Regions from separate parts of the Streptomyces sp. UF-297 genome, predicted to be linked through region 3. Evidence: riboswitches for the same ligand, from Rfam matches in the RefSeq annotation. Region 3 holds a riboswitch; each other region holds the start of a gene.

Region 1 (4,369 bases), on a different contig from region 3:
GCGGGCCTGCTGCGCGGCGCGTACCACTTCGCGGTGCCCAGCCAGTCCTCGGGCACCGCCCAGGCCCGCTACTTCCTGCGCAACGGGGGCCGCTGGACGGGCGACGGCCGGACGCTGCCGCCCGCCCTGGACATCGAGCACAACCCGTACGACAAGAAGCACCCGTGCTTCAGCATGAGCAAGAAGCGGCTGGTGCGCTGGATCTGGGACTTCAGCGACGAGGTGAAGCGCCAGACGGGCCGGCGGCCCGTGATCTACACCACGACGCGGTGGTGGAACGGCTGCACCGGCGGCGCCCGCTCCTTCGCGAACCACCACCCGCTGTGGCTGGCCAACTGGCACAGCTCGCCGGGCCCGCTGCCCGGCGGCTGGGACTTCCACAGCATCTGGCAGTACGACAACGGGGGCTCGCTGCCGGGTGACCAGAACCAGTGGAACGGCTCGATGCGAGAGCTGAGGCGGTTCGCCAGAGGGTGAACGTCCGGTGATCGCGGCGGCGCCTCCGCACGAACTCGGCGGGGGCGTCACCGCCGCGCCCGTCCCAGTTCACCTTCCGTTCACCCATCGTCCGTACGGTCCCGTGCGTCACTGCCCATCGAACTGATTGCCTGGGTGAATGGAACACATCACGCTTCTCATCGGGATCGTGATCGTCACGGCCTTGGTGTTCGACTTTACGAACGGCTTCCACGACACGGCCAACGCGATGGCCACCACCATTTCCACCGGGGCGCTCAAGCCCAAGACAGCGGTGGCGATGTCGGCGGTCCTCAACCTCGTCGGCGCATTCCTGTCCGTGGAGGTCGCCAAGACCATCTCCGGGGGAATCATCGACGAGACCGCCGGGATCAGACCTGAAGTGATCTTCGCCGGTCTGGTCGGCGCCATCGTCTGGAACCTGCTGACCTGGCTCGCCGGGCTGCCCTCCAGCTCCTCGCACGCCCTCTTCGGCGGCCTGATCGGCGCCACCCTGGTGTCGGTGGGCACCGACGGCGTCAACGGCAGCGCCGTGGTGATGAAGGTCCTCATCCCGGCCGTGTTCGCGCCGATCGTCGCCGGTCTGGCCGCGATGGCCGCCACCCGCCTGACCTACCGCCTGGCCCGGGGCCGGGACGAGGCGGAGACCGCCAAGGGCTACCGCTCCGGCCAGATCGCCTCGGCCGCGCTGGTCTCCCTGGCCCACGGCACCAACGACGCCCAGAAGACGATGGGTGTGATCACCCTCGCGCTGATCACCGGCGGGGTGCTCGCCCCGCAGGCCGACCCGCCGATGTGGGTCATCGCCTCGGCCGGTATCGCCATCGCGCTCGGTACGTACCTGGGCGGCTGGCGGATCATCCGCACGATGGGCAAGGGCATCACCGACATCCAGCCGCCGCAGGGCTTCGCCGCCCAGACCGGCGCCGCCGCCACCATCCTGGCCTCCTCCCACCTCGGCTTCGCGCTCTCCACCACCCAGGTCTGCTCGGGCTCGGTCATGGGCTCCGGGCTGGGCCGCAAGGGCGGCGTGGTGCGCTGGTCCACGGCGGGCCGCATGGTCATCGCCTGGGGCCTGACGCTGCCGGCCGCGGGTCTGGTCGCGGCGGCCGCCGCCTACCTGGCGGGACAGGGCGACTGGGGCGTGGCGACGGTGGCCGTGCTGGCCGTGATCGCCTGCGGTGCCATCTGGCTGGCCTCGCGCCGCAAGCCGGTGGACCACACCAACGTCAACGAGGTGCCGGCCGACGAGCCGGTGGGCGTGGTCACCGCCGCGCTGCAGACCGTCGCCCCGCCGCCGGCCGGTGCCGCGGCCCCGGTGGCCGACAGCCCGTCCGAGCCCGCCCCCGCGGCGCGCGCCAAGGCCGCCGCGACGGCCACGGGCTGACGCTCCCGGCGCAGCCAAGAGCCAGAAGGAAACTCAACCATGCACATCGACTGGGCAGCTCTGGGCCAGGTCTTCGGCGTCAGCCTCCTGGTGACGGTCGGGATCGTGGGCCTGTTCACCCTCGGCATCGTCGGTACGTCCCGCAAGCCGCAGCAGGAGACCGGCGAGGCGGTCGCCGCCTCCGCGCCGGCCCGTATCGGCGCGTACGCCTGCTTCGCGCTGTGCGCGGCGGCGGTGGCGTACGGGATCTACCTGATCGTGGCCGGCTGACGGCCGGCCCCCTCCCGCGCCCCGCGCAAACCGCTTGGACCAGGCGCCCGGAAGCGCACGGCAGCAGCCGTGTGCGCCGGGCGCCTGGCGCGTGCCCCCACTGCCGCCCTGTGGCTTTGGCCACAGCCGGTGTGACGGGACTGCGCCGCAGGTCAACGGTGAGTTGACGGGCATTCGCGGCGCGTGGTGGACTGCCGGAGCCATTCGGCGACAGATGAGGAAGTCCGGTGAGAATCCGGCGCGGTCCCGCCACTGTCACCGGGGAGCGCTCCTCCAACGAAGGTCACGGCCCGTGCCGTATTACGGGCTGGAAGGCCGGGGGCGGCGCCGATCCGGGGAGCCAGGAGACTCTCGTCGCCGGTCACGTCGAGCCAGGGCGCGGACCCTGAGTGAGGACATACCGCCATGCCGGGCCGCAGTTCGAGAACCCTGGCGCGCCGTGCGCCGCACACCCCCCTCTCCCCCGCTCTGCCGGCCCTTCTTCGAGGCGCGGCGGTCTGATCCGATGCCTGCCGAACACGCCACTTACGCGTGCGGCGCGGCCCTCGGCTTTCTCGGCGACCTGATCGCGGGCGACCCCAGGCGCGGCCACCCGGTGGCCGCGTTCGGGCGGGCCGCCGCGGCCGTCGAGCGCGGGCTGTGGCGCGACGACCGCGGCCGCGGGGCCGTGCACGCCGTGCTGTGCGCGGGCGGCGCCGCGGCCGGTGCCGCGCTGCTGGCCCGTGCCGCGCGCGGCCGTACCCCCGCCGCCGTCGCACTGACCGCCGCCGCCACCTGGTCCGTCCTCGGCGGTACGTCCCTGGGCCGCGAGGCGCGGGCGATCGGCGGCGCCCTGGAAGCGGGAGATGTGGCCGTGGCGCGGGAGCGGCTGCCGCACCTGTGCGGGCGCGACCCGCGCTCGCTGGACCAGCAGCAGATCGCCCGTGCCGTGGTGGAGTCGGTGGCGGAGAACACCTCGGACGCCGTGGTGGGCGCGCTGGTGTGGGGCGCCGTGGCCGCGGTTCCCGGGCTGGTGTGCTTCCGGGCCGTCAACACCCTGGACGCGATGGTGGGTCACAAGTCCGCGCGCTACCGGCGCTTCGGCTGGGCCTCGGCCCGTACCGACGACGTCTTCGGCTGGCCCGGCGCACGGCTGACGGCCGCGCTGGCGACGCTGGCCGGGCCGGACCGGCGCGGCGCGTGGCGGGCCTGGCGCGAGGACGGCGGGCGCCACCCCAGCCCCAACGCGGGCCCGGTGGAGGCCGCGTTCGCGGGCGCGCTGGGGGTACGGCTCGGCGGCACGCTGGCGTACGGCACCCGGATCGAGCACCGGCCGGTGCTCAACGGCTCGGCGCGGCCCGTGCAGGTGGCGGACATCGAGCGCGCGGTACGGCTCTCGCGCCGGGTCGGTGCGCTGGCGCTGGCGGTGACCGTGGCGGGGCGGCTGGCGGTGGGCGCGGCCCTCTCGCGTAACGGCCGTTCGCGTACGGCCGGTTCGCGTACGGCGGGTTCGCGTACGGCTCTGCGGAGGCCGGAGTGAGTGCCCGGTCCGGGTGGAACAGCGGCGCCCCGGCGGGCGGATGGATCGAGGACGGCGCCCCGGTGCCCGTACAGACGAGGAGAGTGGCGTGAACGGACGCGGCAAGGGGGCGCAAGGGGCGCTCGGCGGTGGGCTGTTGGTCGCCGGCACCACGTCCGACGCGGGCAAGAGCGTGGTCACCGCGGGGATCTGCCGCTGGCTGGTGCGCCAGGGCGTGCGGGTGGCGCCCTTCAAGGCGCAGAACATGTCGCTGAACTCGTTCGTGACCCGCCAGGGCGCGGAGATCGGCCGGGCGCAGGCCATGCAGGCGGCCGCGGCGCGCGTGGAGCCCAGCGCCCTGATGAACCCCGTGCTCCTCAAGCCGGGCAGCGACCGCAGCAGCCAGGTGGTGCTGATGGGCAAGCCGGTGGGCGAGCTGAGCGCGCGCGGCTACCACAGCGGGCGGCAGGAGAAGCTGCTGGACACGGTCACCGAGTGCCTGGCCGAGCTGCGGCGCACGCACGACGCGGTGATCTGCGAGGGCGCCGGCAGCCCCGCCGAGATCAATCTGCGCCGTACCGACATCGTGAACATGGGCATCGCGCGGGCCGCCCGCATCCCGGTCGTGGTCGTCGGCGACATCGACCGCGGCGGGGTCTTCGCGTCGTTCTTCGGGACCACGGCGCTGCTGTCCAAGGAGGACCAGGCGCTGGTGGCGGGGTATCTCGTCAACAAGT
Region 2 (4,369 bases), on a different contig from region 3:
GGGAGTTGCGCATGCCGGTGGTGGCGATGCGGGCGCGCAGCGCCTCCCAGCGGCCGGCCCAGCGCGGCTCGGCGTTGGGGTAGTGGTCGGGGTGCAGCACGCCGCGCGCGGTGCGGGTCGCGGACCAGGCCGGGTGCGCGCCGTGCCGCTCGGCGAGGTCGGCGCTGGCCTCGTACGCCGCGAGCATGATGCGCTCGGAGATGTGCGTGGACAGCTCCTTGGCCTCGGGCGAGTCGAAGGCCAGGCGCAGCCGGAAGAAGACGTCCTGCAGGCCCATCAGGCCCAACCCCACCGGGCGCCAGCGGGAGTTGGAGGCGCCGGCCTCGTCGGTCGGGTAGAAGTTGATGTCCACCACGCGGTCGAGGAAGGTGACGGCGGTGCGCACGGTGGCGTCCAGCCGCTCCCAGTCCATCTGCCCGTCCTCGCCCAGGTGGGCGGCGAGGTTGACCGAGCCGAGGTTGCACACGGCGGTCTCGCCGTCGTTGGTGACCTCGAGGATCTCGGTGCACAGGTTGGAGGAGTGCACCACGTTGCCGGGCTCGGCGGTCTGGTTGGCGGTGCGGTTGGCGGCGTCCTTGAAGGTCATCCAGCCGTTGCCGGTCTGCGCGAGCGTACGCATCATCCGCGCGTACAGGACCCGGGCGGGCACGGCCTTGACGGCCTTGCCCTCGGCCTCGGCCTTCTTGTACGCGGCGTCGAACTCGGCGCCCCACAGGTCCACCAGTTCGGGGACGTCCACCGGGGAGAACAGCGACCAGTCCTGGTCGGCGTCCACCCGGCGCATGAACTCGTCCGGGATCCAGTGCGCGATGTTCAGGTTGTGGGTGCGGCGCGCCTCCTCACCGGTGTTGTCGCGCAGCTCCAGGAACTCCTCGATGTCCGCGTGCCAGGTCTCCAGGTAGACGCAGGCCGCGCCCTTGCGCCGGCCGCCCTGGTTGACGGCGGCGACCGAGGAGTCCAGCGTGCGCAGGAACGGCACGATGCCGTTGGAGTGCCCGTTGGTGCCGCGGATCAGCGAACCGCGGGCGCGGATACGGGAGTACGACAGGCCGATGCCGCCCGCGTGCTTGGACAGGCGCGCCACCTGGTGGTAGCGGCCGTAGATCGAGTCCAGCTCGTCCAGCGGGGAGTCCAGCAGGTAGCAGGAGGACATCTGCGGGTGGCGGGTGCCGGAGTTGAACAGGGTGGGGGAGGACGGCAGGTAGGAGAGCGTGCTGGTCAGGCGGTACAGCTCGGCGACGTCATCGAGGGCCCGCAGGGAGCGGTCCTCCGCCAGGCCGCAGGCCACCCGCAGCAGGAAGTGCTGGGGGGTCTCGATGACCTGCCGGGTGATGGGGTGGCGCAGCAGATAGCGCGAGTGCAGGGTGCGCAGGCCGAAGTAGCCGAAGCGGTCGTCCGCGCCGTCCTTCAGGGCCGTGGTGACCAGCTCGTCCAGGCGCTCGGCGTGGGTGCGTACGAACTCGGCGGTGTCGTCCGCGATCAGGCCCTCGCGGTGGCCGACCTCGACGGAGGCCGAGAAGGAGACGGCGCCCTGGCCCGCGGCCTCGTCGGCGACGGCGAGGGTGAGCAGGCGCGCGGCGAGCTTGGAGTACTGCGGCTCGTCGCCGATCAGACCGGCCGCCGCCTCGGTGGCCAGGGACCTCAACTCGGCCTCGTCGGAGCCCGCGTGGCGTCCGCGCAGGGCGGCGGCCGCGACCTTGCCGGGGTCGGTGGCGGGGAGATCCGCGGTGAGGTCGGTCAGGGTGCGCAGCAGGGCGGTGCCGGGCCCGTCTGCGGTCTCCGTGGCCTGCGTGGCCTGCGCGGCGCGCGTGTTCTGCACGGCCGCAGCGGCTGACGCGGGCTCCGTCGGCGCGATGGTCACGTGGTGCTCTCCCTCACTCGGCGGGGGCCGCGAGGGGTGGTGCGCGACGGGCGCGTACGGGCACACGGCACCCCGGAAAAGAGGGGTGCGGGCACACTCGTAGCGTCCACCGGCCCAACCCGCGAGGCCCGGACGAAACAGCGACCGCGCCGGTCGCGGCGGGTCGTACCGTCGGCAGGTCCTCGGACTCACGGGTGCTTAAATGCGCACTCGTACACCGTTGCGGGACAGTTCCGGATTTGCACCGGATTCCCCTGCGGCGACAGCGAGGACGAGCATACATCTTGTGCTGGCCGACGCACGCACCCCCACATCTTGTGTCGCGTGGCGGCGGCATGCCCTCAGGTGTGTTAGAGAGCCCTGATGAACGGGGCGTATTGCGGGACCGGGCCGCCGTCGAGGCGTTGACCGGGGCCCGTGCAGCGTATTGGCTCCTTGACTGCTCCGTCGGCCATCGGGGCCGCAGGGGGCCAAGTGTGAGGGGGGAGACATGCGTGCACGGTTAAGAGCCGGGGTCGTGGTGGCTGCCGGGGCGTGCCTCGCGGCCGGGCTGCTGCCCGCCGGGGCGGCTTCGGCGCGGTCCGCCGCGGCCACCGAGCGGGTCAGCGCGGCCGCGGACGGGGCCCAGTCCGCCGGCTTCGCGGCGAGCCCGGCGCTCAGCGCCGACGGGCGCTACGCCGCCTTCACCTCCGACGCCGCGGACCTCGGGCCGTCGGACACCAATGGCCAACAGGACGTCTATCTCAAGGATTTGCGGACCGGAAAGGTCGAACTGGTCAGCGTCGGCAGCGACGGGACGCAGGGCGACGCTCTCTCCGGTTCGCCCGCCATCAGCGCCGACGGCCGGTATGTCGCCTTCTCCTCCTCGGCGGGCAACCTGGTACCGGGGGACACCAACAAAGAGGGCGACGTCTTCGTGCGCGACCGGGTGACCGGGCGGACGCAGAGCCCCACGGCGGGCGCGGGCACCTCGCCGTACGGCTACGGCGTCCAGGGCTTCGCGATCAGCGGTGACGGGCGATATCTCGCATTCGGCTCGTCCCGGGCGGACCTGGTGCCGGGGGACACCAACGAGAGCCAGGACGTCTTCGTCGCGGACTTGCGGGAGCGAACGACGCGGCGGGTGAGCGTGGCGAGCGACGGGAGCCAGGCCGAGGGCGCCTCCCGCATCCCGACGATCAGCGCGGACGGCCGCCGGGTCGGCTTCGTCTCGCGGGCGTCGAATCTGCCCGGCGCGAGAACCGCGCTGCGCCCGCCGCCACTGGACCCGATGTACGTCCACGACCTCGGCTCGGGGCGGACGAGGGCGGCGAGCCTGAGCACCGCCGGCGCCGCCGTCGGCGTGACACCCTCCACCTCGCTGAGCCCGGACGGCCGCTACGCGCTCTTCGTGAGCCCGGCCGGCGATGTGGTGCCGGGCGACACCAACGGCACGTACGACATCTTCGCCCGCGACCTGAACGGGGACGGCGGCACCCGGCTGCTGACCCGCGCCCACGACGGCGCGCAGGGCAACGGATGGGCCTCCGACGGGCGGCTGAGCGCGGACAACCGGCGGCTGTTCTTCACGTCGGTGGCGACCAACCTCGTGCCGGGCGACACCAACGGCTACGCGGACGGGTTCGTACGGGACCTGAGGACCGGGGCGGTCCAGCGCGTCAACCTCGCCGCCGACGGGGCGCAGTCCACGTCCTGGACCAACGCCGTGGTGCCCGACGCGTCGGGGCGTACGGCGCTCTTCGACTCCCGGGACGAGGGTCTGGTGCCCGGCGACACCAACGCCTCGGGCGATGTCTTCGTCCGGCGGCTGCAGAACCGACCTGTAGGAGGGGAAAGCCGATGAGCGCACGACACAGCGGGTCACGAAGAGCCGTCGCCGTGCTGGCCTGCGCGGTGGCCGCGCTGCTGCCCGCGGGGACGGCCGGGGCGCAGGCCAACGCGCCGCGCACGGAGCGGATCAGCGTCGCGGCCGGCGGCGCGCAGGGCGACGGCAGCTCCAGCGGCGTGGCCCTCAGCGGCAACGGGCGCTATGCCGCCTTCGCCTCGGCGGCCACCAATCTCGTGCCCGGCGACACCAACGCCCAATGGGACGTCTTCGTCAGGGACTTGAGGACCGGCGCGGTGGAGCGGATCAGCGTGGCCACCGGCGGCGCCCAGGGCGACGGCCCCTCCTTCTCGCCCTCGCTGAGCGCCGACGGGCGGTATGTGGCCTTCGGCTCCCGGGCCGCCAACCTCGTGCCGGACGACACCAACGCCGAGGAGGACGTCTTCGTCCACGACCGCAGGACGGGCCGTACCACCGGCGTCACCATCGACGGCCTCCCGCACACGGGGGAGCAGGGCAGCCAGATGCCGGTGATCAGCGCCGACGGCAGCCATGTGGCGTTCGCCTCCAGCCGCGCGGACCTCGTGCCCGGCGACACCAACGGCAGCCAGGACATCTTCGTACGCCAACTGCGCGACGGGTCGGTGAAGCGGGTGAGCGTCACCGCCACCGGAGGCCAGGCG
Region 3 (4,369 bases):
TGGTGGTCCTGGCTGCCGAAGGTGACGCTGTCGAACGGCTGCACCCCGACCAGCCGGACGCCGGGATCGCGCCGCCGCAGGTGCTCGGTGAGCCCGCCGGTGGAGGCACCCGACCCGACCCCGCCGACGACGGTCAGCGCGTGGTCCGGCAGCGCGGCGGACACGATGTCCGCGACCTCCCGGTAGCCGAGGTAGTGGATGGCGTCGTGGTACTGGCGCATCCAGTGGACGCCGGGCCGCTCGGCGAGGATCTCCCGCACCCGCCGCACGCGTAACTCCTGGTCGAGCTTGAGGTTGTGCGACGGTGCGACCTGCTCGACGGTGGCGCCGAGGATCTCCAGCTGGGCTAGCGTCGTGGTGTCGACGGTGGTCGAGGCCACGATGTGGCACCGCAGGCCGTAGCGGTGGCAGGCCAGTGCCAGGGCGTAGGCGTAGATGCCGCTGGAACTGTCGATCAGGGTCTGTCCGGTGCGGATGGTGCCTTGGTCGAGGAGCCGGCGGACGGCCGCGAGCGCCGAGTAGATCTTCATCGACTCGAACCGCAGCAGGACCATGCCGTCCGTGAGCCGGACGAGGTCGGGGGTTTTGAGGGCGTCGGCGATGTGGGGGTGTGTCACACGTAGCCTCCGTGGGCGAAGGAGCACTGGTGGCCGAGCGAGTGGAAGAAGGCGGACAGTTCGCCCTTCAGGGACGGTGCGGGCCGGCGTCCGAAGAGGTAGCCGATGACGGAGCCGGTGTGGGCGACGAAGAGGCCGTCCGCCCCGAACTCCTCGCGGTGGGCCAGTACGGCTTCGAAGGTGTGCTTGGGCAGCGCCTCCTGGGACAGCACGCCGCTGATGGTGGCCGCCCTGGCCACGGCGGCCGCGTCCCCCGAGGCGAAGCCCTTGAGGAGGTCCGTCAGGCATTTCTCGTACTCCGTCGCGCAGCGCCGGTAGTGCCGCTGCAGCAGGGGAGTGACCGCGGCGGTGTCCACCGTGCCCGGCTCCATGACGAAGGCGGTGTGGAAGCCGATGCCGGCGCCCAGCCGCCGTACGACACGGTGCCGGGCGCTCAGGTAGAGCGCGAACTCGTCGAGGAACACGCTGTCGGCCCGCTCTATCGCGGAGAGGATGCCGATGACCGCGTCGGCGTCGTACGGCAGGGAGAAGACCTGGAACAGACAGCGCAGCGTCGCCACGATGTCCGCCGTGGAACTGGCCATCCCCACCCCGACGGTCAGGTCCGAGTGGGTGCTCCAGCGGCCCGGCGGCAGCGTCAGCCCGTAGTGCCCCAAAAAGAGCCGTACGGCCGTCGCCGCCTTCTCGCCGAGCGGCAGCTCATGGCCCGGATGGGCGCCGGGCGTGAAATACACCCAGGAGTGGCGGTCCACGGGGAACGAGACCAGCGCGATGTCCGGATCGCCGACAGGGCGCAGCGGGCCCTGGAAGAGCTCGCCCAGCGTCCCGTGGCAGACACCGGAGACCGGCCGCGCCGAGGCACCATCGGATCCGGTCAGCATGGGCCACCGCACAACAGCCTTGTAGGGAGCGGCTGGTGGCAGCTCCTGCGGTACGCCTCGGTCACGAACACGCCCTCCTCGCCGCACCCGGCCCGAGGAATGACCGCAGAGCGAGAAGGCGGCCGCGACCGTACGCGCGTCACGCCGCCTGCACCGCCGACCCAGCCCTCGAGGTCACCGTGAACAGCGCATGCGTCGCCGCACGCGCACAGTGGCAGGTCTTCGGACTCGTGGGCACGTCGGCCGGGCCTTCCGGCGACATCTACTGGCCGTCGCTTCCCGCGCCCCTGGACGGGGCCCAGTGCCGTTGACGGCGTTCGCTCCCACTCACCGCTGCGGGACAGTCCCGGATTCCCACCGGGTTCCCTCTTACGACGCGCCCCGGAAAAAGGCGCGAACCGACTGCGCACATCAGCGTAGAGGCGCCGTTGCCGCGGCAACAGAGTGACCTGAGGGGTTGGCTTGATTGCCCCCGCTGACACGGCGCGGGATCTGTGGCATCGGGCGGCCGGAGCATCCGGGGGACGCTGCGGGACGAGAGGTGGCGGTGCGCGGCAGGCTGCCCTGCCCAGGGAAAAACGTGACGGCCGGGACGGGCTCGGGCGAGCCCGTCCCGGCCGTCACCGGTTCAGGACGAGGCGAGCTCCGCCCGGACGGTCCGCGCGGCGGCGACGAGGTTCTCCAGCGAGGCGCGGGTCTCGGGCCAGCCGCGGGTCTTCAGACCGCAGTCGGGGTTGACCCACAGGCGCTCGGCCGGGATGGCGCCGAGGCCCTTGCGCAGCAGGCTGGAGGCCTCCTCGGCGCTCGGCACGCGGGGGGAGTGGATGTCGTACACACCGGGTCCGGCCTCGCGCGGATAGCCGTGGGCGGCCAGCTCGCGGGCGACCTGCATGTGGGAGCGGGCGGCCTCCAGGCTGATGACGTCGGCGTCGAGGTCGTCGATGCCCTGGACGATGTCGCCGAACTCGGCGTAGCACATGTGGGTGTGGATCTGGGTCCGGTCCTGCACACCACTGGTGGTCAGGCGGAACGCCTCGGTGGCCCAGGCGAGGTAGGCACTGTGGTCGGCCGCCCGCAGCGGCAGCGTCTCGCGCAGCGCGGGCTCGTCCACCTGGATGACCGAAGTCCCGGCCGCCTCAAGGTCGTTGACCTCGTCGCGCAGGGCGAGGGCGACCTGGCGGGCGGTGTCGCCCAGCGGCTGGTCGTCGCGGACGAAGGACCAGGCGAGCATGGTGACCGGGCCGGTCAGCATGCCCTTGACCGGACGGTCGGTGAGCGACTGGGCGTACGTCGTCCAGCGCACCGTCATCGGCTCGGGCCGCGAGATGTCACCGGCGAGGACCGGCGGGCGCACATAGCGGGTGCCGTACGACTGGACCCAGCCGTGCTGCGTGGCGAGGTAGCCGGTCAGCTGCTCGGCGAAGTACTGCACCATGTCGTTGCGCTCGGGCTCGCCGTGCACGAGGACATCGATGCCCGCCTTCTCCTGGAAGGCGAGAACCTCACGGATCTCGTTCTTGATGCGCTCCTCGTACCCGGCCGTGTCGATGCGGCCCGCGCGCAGGTCGGCCCGGGCGGTGCGCAGCTCGGCGGTCTGCGGGAAGGAGCCGATGGTGGTGGTCGGCAGCAGCGGCAGGCCCAGGTGGGCGCGCTGGGCGCCGGCCCGCTGCTCGTACGGGGCCGAACGGCGGCCGTCGGCGTCGGTGACGGCGGCGGCGCGGTCGCGCACGGCGGGGTCGTGGGTGATCGCGGAACCGGCGCGGGAGGCCAGGTCGGCGCGGTTGGCGGCCAGTTCGGCGGCGATGGTGTCGGTGCCCTGTGCGAGACCGCGGGCGAGCGTGACGATCTCGGTGGTCTTCTGCCGGGCGAAGGCGAGCCAGCGCAGCACCTGCGGGTCGATGTCGCGCTCGGCGGTGGCGTCGAGCGGAACGTGCAGCAGCGAGCAGGAGGCGGCCACGTCCACCCGGTCGGCCAGGCCCAGCAGCGTGCCGAGGGTGGCCAGCGACTTCTCGAAGTCGTTGATCCAGATGTTGCGGCCGTTGACGACACCGGCGACCAGCCGCTTGCCGGGCAGGCCGCCGGCCGCGGCGAGCGCGTCCAGGTTGCCGGCGGCGGCCTCGGTGAAGTCCAGCGCCAGACCGTCGACGGGGGCCTTGGCCAGGACGGGCAGGGCCTCGCCGAGCCGGTCGAAGTACGAGGCGACCAGCAGCTGCGGGCGGTCGGTGAGGGCGCCGAGGTCACGGTAGGCGCGCTCGGCGGCGTTCAGCTCGGCCGCGGTGCGGTCCTGCACCAGCGCGGGCTCGTCCAGCTGCACCCAAGTGGCCCCGGCCGCACGGAGGTCGGACAGCACCTCCGCGTACACGGGAAGGAGCCGGTCGAGCAGGGTCAGCGGATCGAAGTCGGCGGCGACGCCGGGAGCGGGCTTGGACAGCAGGAGGTAGGTGATGGGGCCGACGAGGACCGGGCGCGGCGTGAGGCCGAGCGCGAGCGCCTCCTTGAGCTCACCGACCTGCTTGGCGGAGTTGGCGGCGAAGACCGTGTCGGGCCCCAACTCCGGTACGAGATAGTGGTAGTTGGTGTCGAACCACTTGGTCATCTCCAGCGGCGCCACGTCCTGCGTGCCGCGCGCCATCGCGAAGTAGCCGTCCAGGGCGTCGGCCTCGACGGCGGCGCGGTGCCGGTCCGGGACAGCTCCGACCATGACGCTGGTGTCCAGGACGTGGTCGTAGTACGAGAAGTCACCGGTCGGCACCTCGTGGACGCCGGCCTCGGCCAGCTGCTGCCAGTTCGAACGGCGCAGGTCCTTCGCGGTCTCCAGCAGGGCGTCCGCGGTGACGCGGCCCTTCCAGTAGCCCTCGATGGCCTTCTTCA
Region 4 (4,369 bases), on a different contig from region 3:
CCCCGCCCCTGCGGCCCGACCGGTCCGGCGCAGGCCGTGCGGGAGGTGGTGGTCGTGGTCTACGACGGGGTGCAACTGCTGGACGCGGCCGGTCCCCTGGAGGTGTTCTCCTCCGCGGGAGGCCTGCGGGACGGGGCCTACCGGGTGCGGCTGGCCTCCGTGGACGGCCGGGACGTGGTGACCTCCTCCGGCATCCGCCTCGGCGTACACCTGCGGCTGCCGGACGCGGAGCCGGACACCCTGCTGGTGGCCGGCGGCTGGGGCCACGGCGGCACGGCCTGCGGGGCCGAACTGACCGCTCAGGTAAGGCTGGTGGCCGGCCGGGCGCGCCGGATCGCCTCGGTGTGCACCGGCGCCTTCGTCCTGGCCGAGGCCGGGCTGCTGGACGGCAGGCGGGCCACCACGCACTGGGCGCTGTGCGAAGAGCTGGCGGCCGAACACCCCTCGGTGAGCGTGGAGCCGGACGCGATCTTCGTACGCGACGGGCCGGTGGTGACCTCCGCCGGGGTGAGCGCGGGGGTGGACCTGGCGCTGGCCCTGGTGGAGGAGGACCACGGCGCCGCGCTCTCCCGGGAGGTCGCCAAATGGCTGGTGGTCTTCCTCCAACGGCCCGGCGGACAGTCCCAGTTCAGCCTGCGCAACCGCGCCCCGGCGCTACCGGACGGGCCGCCGCGCGCCCTGCTCGACGACATCGCCGTCGACCCGGCGGCGGACCTGTCGGTCCAGGCGATGGCCGCCCGGCTGTCGATGAGCCCGCGGCACTTCAGCCGGATGTTCACCCGCCGGGTCGGCACCAGCCCCGGGCGGTACGTGGAGCGGGCGCGGGTGGAGGCGGCGCGGGAGATGCTGGAGAGCGGCGCGGAGGGGGTACGGGCGGTGGCGCGGCGCTGCGGGTTCAACTGCGCCGAGACCATGCGCCGTACGTTCCTGCGCGAGATCGGGGTGCCGCCGAGCGCGTACCGCAGCCGGTTCAGCCGTACGGGCATCGAAGGGCCCACGGCGCGGGACGGGACGCGCGGGAAGGCGGCCGGAGGTCCGGGAGGGGAGGCCGGGCCTCCGGCCGGCGATGCCGGTTTCCGCGCCCCGTAAGGCGCGGGGGCCGTGCTCGACTCCCCTCCACGGCCTGCGGTGCGACGACCGCGCGTCCGGCAAAGCGCTCAGGCGGCCGGTGCCGGGACTGCCGCGTCGGCGCCGGCGCTGCGGGCGGAGCGTGCCGCGCGCAGGCCCAGGGCGCCGAAGACGCCGCCCAGGACCGCCCACAGCAGGACGTGGGAGGCCAGGGAGAGCACCCGGAAGTCCCACAGGAGGGTGGCCGAGACGGGTACCGGGTCGGGGTTGCCGGGGAGCGCGAACAGCAGCGCGAGGGTGGCGATCGCGGTGAGCGCGACGGCCAGTTGACGTACCGGCTCGGTGCGGCCGGCCAGTCTGCGGTGGATCTGCCAGGCCAGCAGCATGCCCAGGGCGCCGATGACGACCGCGGCCAGCCACAGCATCTGGCGCTGCCCGACCGTGCCGGAGTCGCCGACGCCGGGCGGGTTGGCGGGGTAGCGCAGTCCGGGCAGCAGCGCGACGCCGGTGAACGCGGCGGCCGCCATGGCCAGCGCGCGCGGCCAGGGCCGCTCGCCCGGGGCGCCGCGGCGGTGGATCAGCGCGTAGGCGACGGCGAAGAGCAGCCCCAGTGCCAGACCGGCGACGACCGCGGTGACCACCAGGCCGAAGTGCTGGGTGGAGCGGGTGAACAGCTCCTCGTGGTGCTGGGTGACGGCGGCGCCCGCGTCGTGGTGCTCCATGCGCTCCTGGCGCGCCTCCTCGGCGCGGATCGCGCGGTCCATCAGCGGTTCGGCGAGCAGCAGGGAGAAGAGACCGGTCAGCAGACCGGCCGCGCCGCCCGCGAGCAGTCCCCGTCGCAGGAAGGGGAGTACGGGGTGGTTCATGGTGCGTGCGCCCCGATCAGTGGCAGGGGGCGCCGAAGAGGTGCCGTCCGTCGTGGGAGAACTCGTGGAGGTAGTCGCCGGTCGCGGAGATGAGGGAGCCGTTGTCGATGAAGACGGCGTAGAGCGCGATCAGCGCGATGATGACGGCGCCGCCCGCGATCAGCCAGTCGCGGGTGCGGGTCGTGGCGGCCGAGACGGCCGCCGGGTCGGTGTGCTGCGCGGTGTGCAGTGACATCCGAAGTGCCTCCTTGTGGGGTTTCCACGCCCCATGGCAGGAGGACGACGGGTCAGTTCCTGACTCCCGCGAGCGGCGCTGCTCGCGGTCACAGTGGCGGGACCGTCCCGGATTCGCACCGGGTTCCTGTCTGCCGTCGCCTCGATGTATGGACTTGTCGCAACGGAGATTCCCAGCAGGACGGGCACATGTCAACCAGCGCACGGGCGCACGCGACCGTGCCCGGCCGGCGGTCCGCTCCCCCCTGAACCGCCGACCGGTCGGTCCTCGACCGCCGCGGCGCCAGGGCTGCGGGAGAGGCCCTGTCGCCGGGGGGAGGCGCTGGGAGTGCGTAGGTCGGACACGGCCGGGGACTGGGGCCAGGCGACCTACTCTAGAACGCCTGAACGCCCCCGCCTAGGGGCAGTTGAGGCCAAGCCGTCATCGGCTCGTCGATAGGTCGACAGTGCTCCTCGCCCCTGTGCAACGATGGATCGGACCGGTCTTGTCCCGTGCTCCGAGGGGGAGTGGATGTACGGAAATGTGGGGGGGCCGGGGGGACGCCCCCCGGGTGGACACCGCACCGCAGGCCGCCGGCGCACGGCGCTGGCGGCGGTCTCGGCCGCGGGTGCGCTGCTGATGCTGGCCGGGTGCTTCGGCTCTTCGGAAAAGGGCGGGGAGAGAGAGGGCGAGGGCGGGGCCGGCGCGCCCGTTCTGGGGCAACAGCCCAAGTCCACCGCGCGGTTCTGGGTCAACCCCGACGGAAATGCGGCCCGCCAGATGGCCGCGTACACCAAGGAAGGCAAGGCGTCCGACGCCGAACTGATCGAGAAGATCGCCTCCCGGCCCGTCGCCGAGTGGATCGGCGTGGACAACGCGGAGAGCGAAGCGCGCGGCTTCACCGAGGCCGCCGCCAAGGCCGACCGCGACGCCCTGCTCGTCCTCTACAACATCCCGCACCGCGACTGCGGCAACTACTCCAAGGGCGGCGCCGCGGACGGCAACGCCTACCGCGGCTGGCTCGACGGCGTCGTCAAGGGCATCGGCGACCGCGCCACGACCGTCATCCTGGAGCCGGACGCGCTGCCGCACATCGAGGACAAGTGCACCCCCGAGCAGTTCCACGAGGAGCGCTACGCCCTGCTGACCGAGGCCGTGGGCAAGCTCAAGGCGCTGCCGAGGACCAAGGTCTACCTCGACGCCGGCAATCCGCACTGGATCAAGGACCCGGGCCGTATGGTCGAGCCGCTGCGCCGCGCGGGCATCGACAAGGCCGACGGCTTCGCGCTGAACATCTCCAACTACCAGACCACGGAAGAGAACACGAAGTACGGCAAGCAGCTGTCGGGGATGCTCGGCGGCAAGCCCTTCGTCATCGACACCAGCCGCAACGGCAACGGCCCGGCGCCGGGCGGCGACGACGCGGAGAGCTGGTGCAACCCCCCGGGCCGGGCGCTGGGCAAGGCCCCGACGGTCAGGACCGGCGACCCGCTGGTGGACGCCTATCTGTGGATCAAGCGCCCCGGGGAGTCGGACGGCACCTGCAAGGGCGGGCCCAAGGCGGGGGAGTGGTGGCCCGAGTACGCCCTTCAGCTCGCCCGCAATTCGCGGTAGTTGAGCAACAGAGAGGGGCGCCCCGGTGATCCGGGGCGCCCCTCTTCGTATGCGGACTCCTCAACCGCTCGCTTCGTATACGGGCACCTCAACTGCCCTGCGCCACCGGCACCTTGAGCCAGACCGCCTCGGACGGGGTGCCCCGGTCGTCCACGGCGTTGAGCATGTACCAGCCGGGCGGGACCAGGGACGGGTCCTTGGGCAGGGTGGCGGTCACGGAGTCCTTGGTGCGGGTGAAGTCCAGCGCGATGGAGCGCTGTTCGATGTTGGTGACATGGGTGAAGGAGCTGGGCCGGATCAGCCGCAGCTTCTTGATGCCCGCGCTCTGCGCCGTCCTGTAGGTGACCTTGCCGCCGAGCGGGACGGTCCTGCGCTCGGACCCGGTCAGCTGGGGCCGGGAGTCGCGGTAGAGGTAGGGCGGGGTGTAGAGGTCGATCTGCTGCTCGAAGACGCCGGGCTTGGTGTTGTCCTTGTCGGCGAACAGCGAGTCGGAGCCGAAGGTCATCACCCGGCCGTCCGGCAGCAGCAGCGCCCCGGAGTGGTAGTTGCGGCCCACCAGCGGCTCGGCCACCTCCCGCGAGGTGTTGGCCGCCGGGTCGTACAGCTC

Evidence for each region. Region 3 has a riboswitch for cobalamin ahead of AC4IJH_RS35150 (GHMP family kinase ATP-binding protein). Riboswitches for the same ligand answer to the same signal wherever they lie in the genome.
Region 1: linked by a shared signal. The riboswitch ahead of AC4IJH_RS16680 (cobalamin biosynthesis protein) and the one ahead of AC4IJH_RS35150 (GHMP family kinase ATP-binding protein) in region 3 are both predicted to bind cobalamin.
Region 2: linked by a shared signal. The riboswitch ahead of AC4IJH_RS27245 (ribonucleoside-diphosphate reductase subunit alpha) and the one ahead of AC4IJH_RS35150 (GHMP family kinase ATP-binding protein) in region 3 are both predicted to bind cobalamin.
Region 4: linked by a shared signal. The riboswitch ahead of AC4IJH_RS38765 (CbtB domain-containing protein) and the one ahead of AC4IJH_RS35150 (GHMP family kinase ATP-binding protein) in region 3 are both predicted to bind cobalamin.

The regions. Positions count from the first base shown of each region.
Region 1 covers NZ_JBSIBZ010000024.1:64,962-69,330, forward strand. Annotated here, with positions in the region: gene AC4IJH_RS16665 (lysozyme) at 1-477, shown strand, start outside; gene AC4IJH_RS16670 (inorganic phosphate transporter) at 617-1,864, shown strand; gene AC4IJH_RS16675 (hypothetical protein) at 1,904-2,134, shown strand; cobalamin riboswitch at 2,305-2,504, shown strand; gene AC4IJH_RS16680 (cobalamin biosynthesis protein) at 2,640-3,653, shown strand; gene AC4IJH_RS16685 (cobyric acid synthase) at 3,742-4,369, shown strand, end outside.
Region 2 covers NZ_JBSIBZ010000055.1:57,800-62,168, forward strand. Annotated here, with positions in the region: gene AC4IJH_RS27245 (ribonucleoside-diphosphate reductase subunit alpha) at 1-1,861, opposite strand, end outside; cobalamin riboswitch at 2,018-2,144, opposite strand; gene AC4IJH_RS27250 (TolB family protein) at 2,352-3,704, shown strand; gene AC4IJH_RS27255 (TolB family protein) at 3,701-4,369, shown strand, end outside.
Region 3 covers NZ_JBSIBZ010000087.1:32,641-37,009, forward strand. Annotated here, with positions in the region: gene AC4IJH_RS35145 (cysteine synthase family protein) at 1-617, opposite strand, end outside; gene AC4IJH_RS35150 (GHMP family kinase ATP-binding protein) at 614-1,498, opposite strand; cobalamin riboswitch at 1,696-1,916, opposite strand; gene metE (5-methyltetrahydropteroyltriglutamate--homocysteine S-methyltransferase) at 2,127-4,369, opposite strand, start outside.
Region 4 covers NZ_JBSIBZ010000111.1:15,487-19,855, forward strand. Annotated here, with positions in the region: gene AC4IJH_RS38755 (GlxA family transcriptional regulator) at 37-1,089, shown strand; gene AC4IJH_RS38760 (CbtA family protein) at 1,158-1,934, opposite strand; gene AC4IJH_RS38765 (CbtB domain-containing protein) at 1,951-2,169, opposite strand; cobalamin riboswitch at 2,203-2,342, opposite strand; gene AC4IJH_RS38770 (glycoside hydrolase family 6 protein) at 2,680-3,762, shown strand; gene glxA (radical copper oxidase GlxA) at 3,851-4,369, opposite strand, start outside.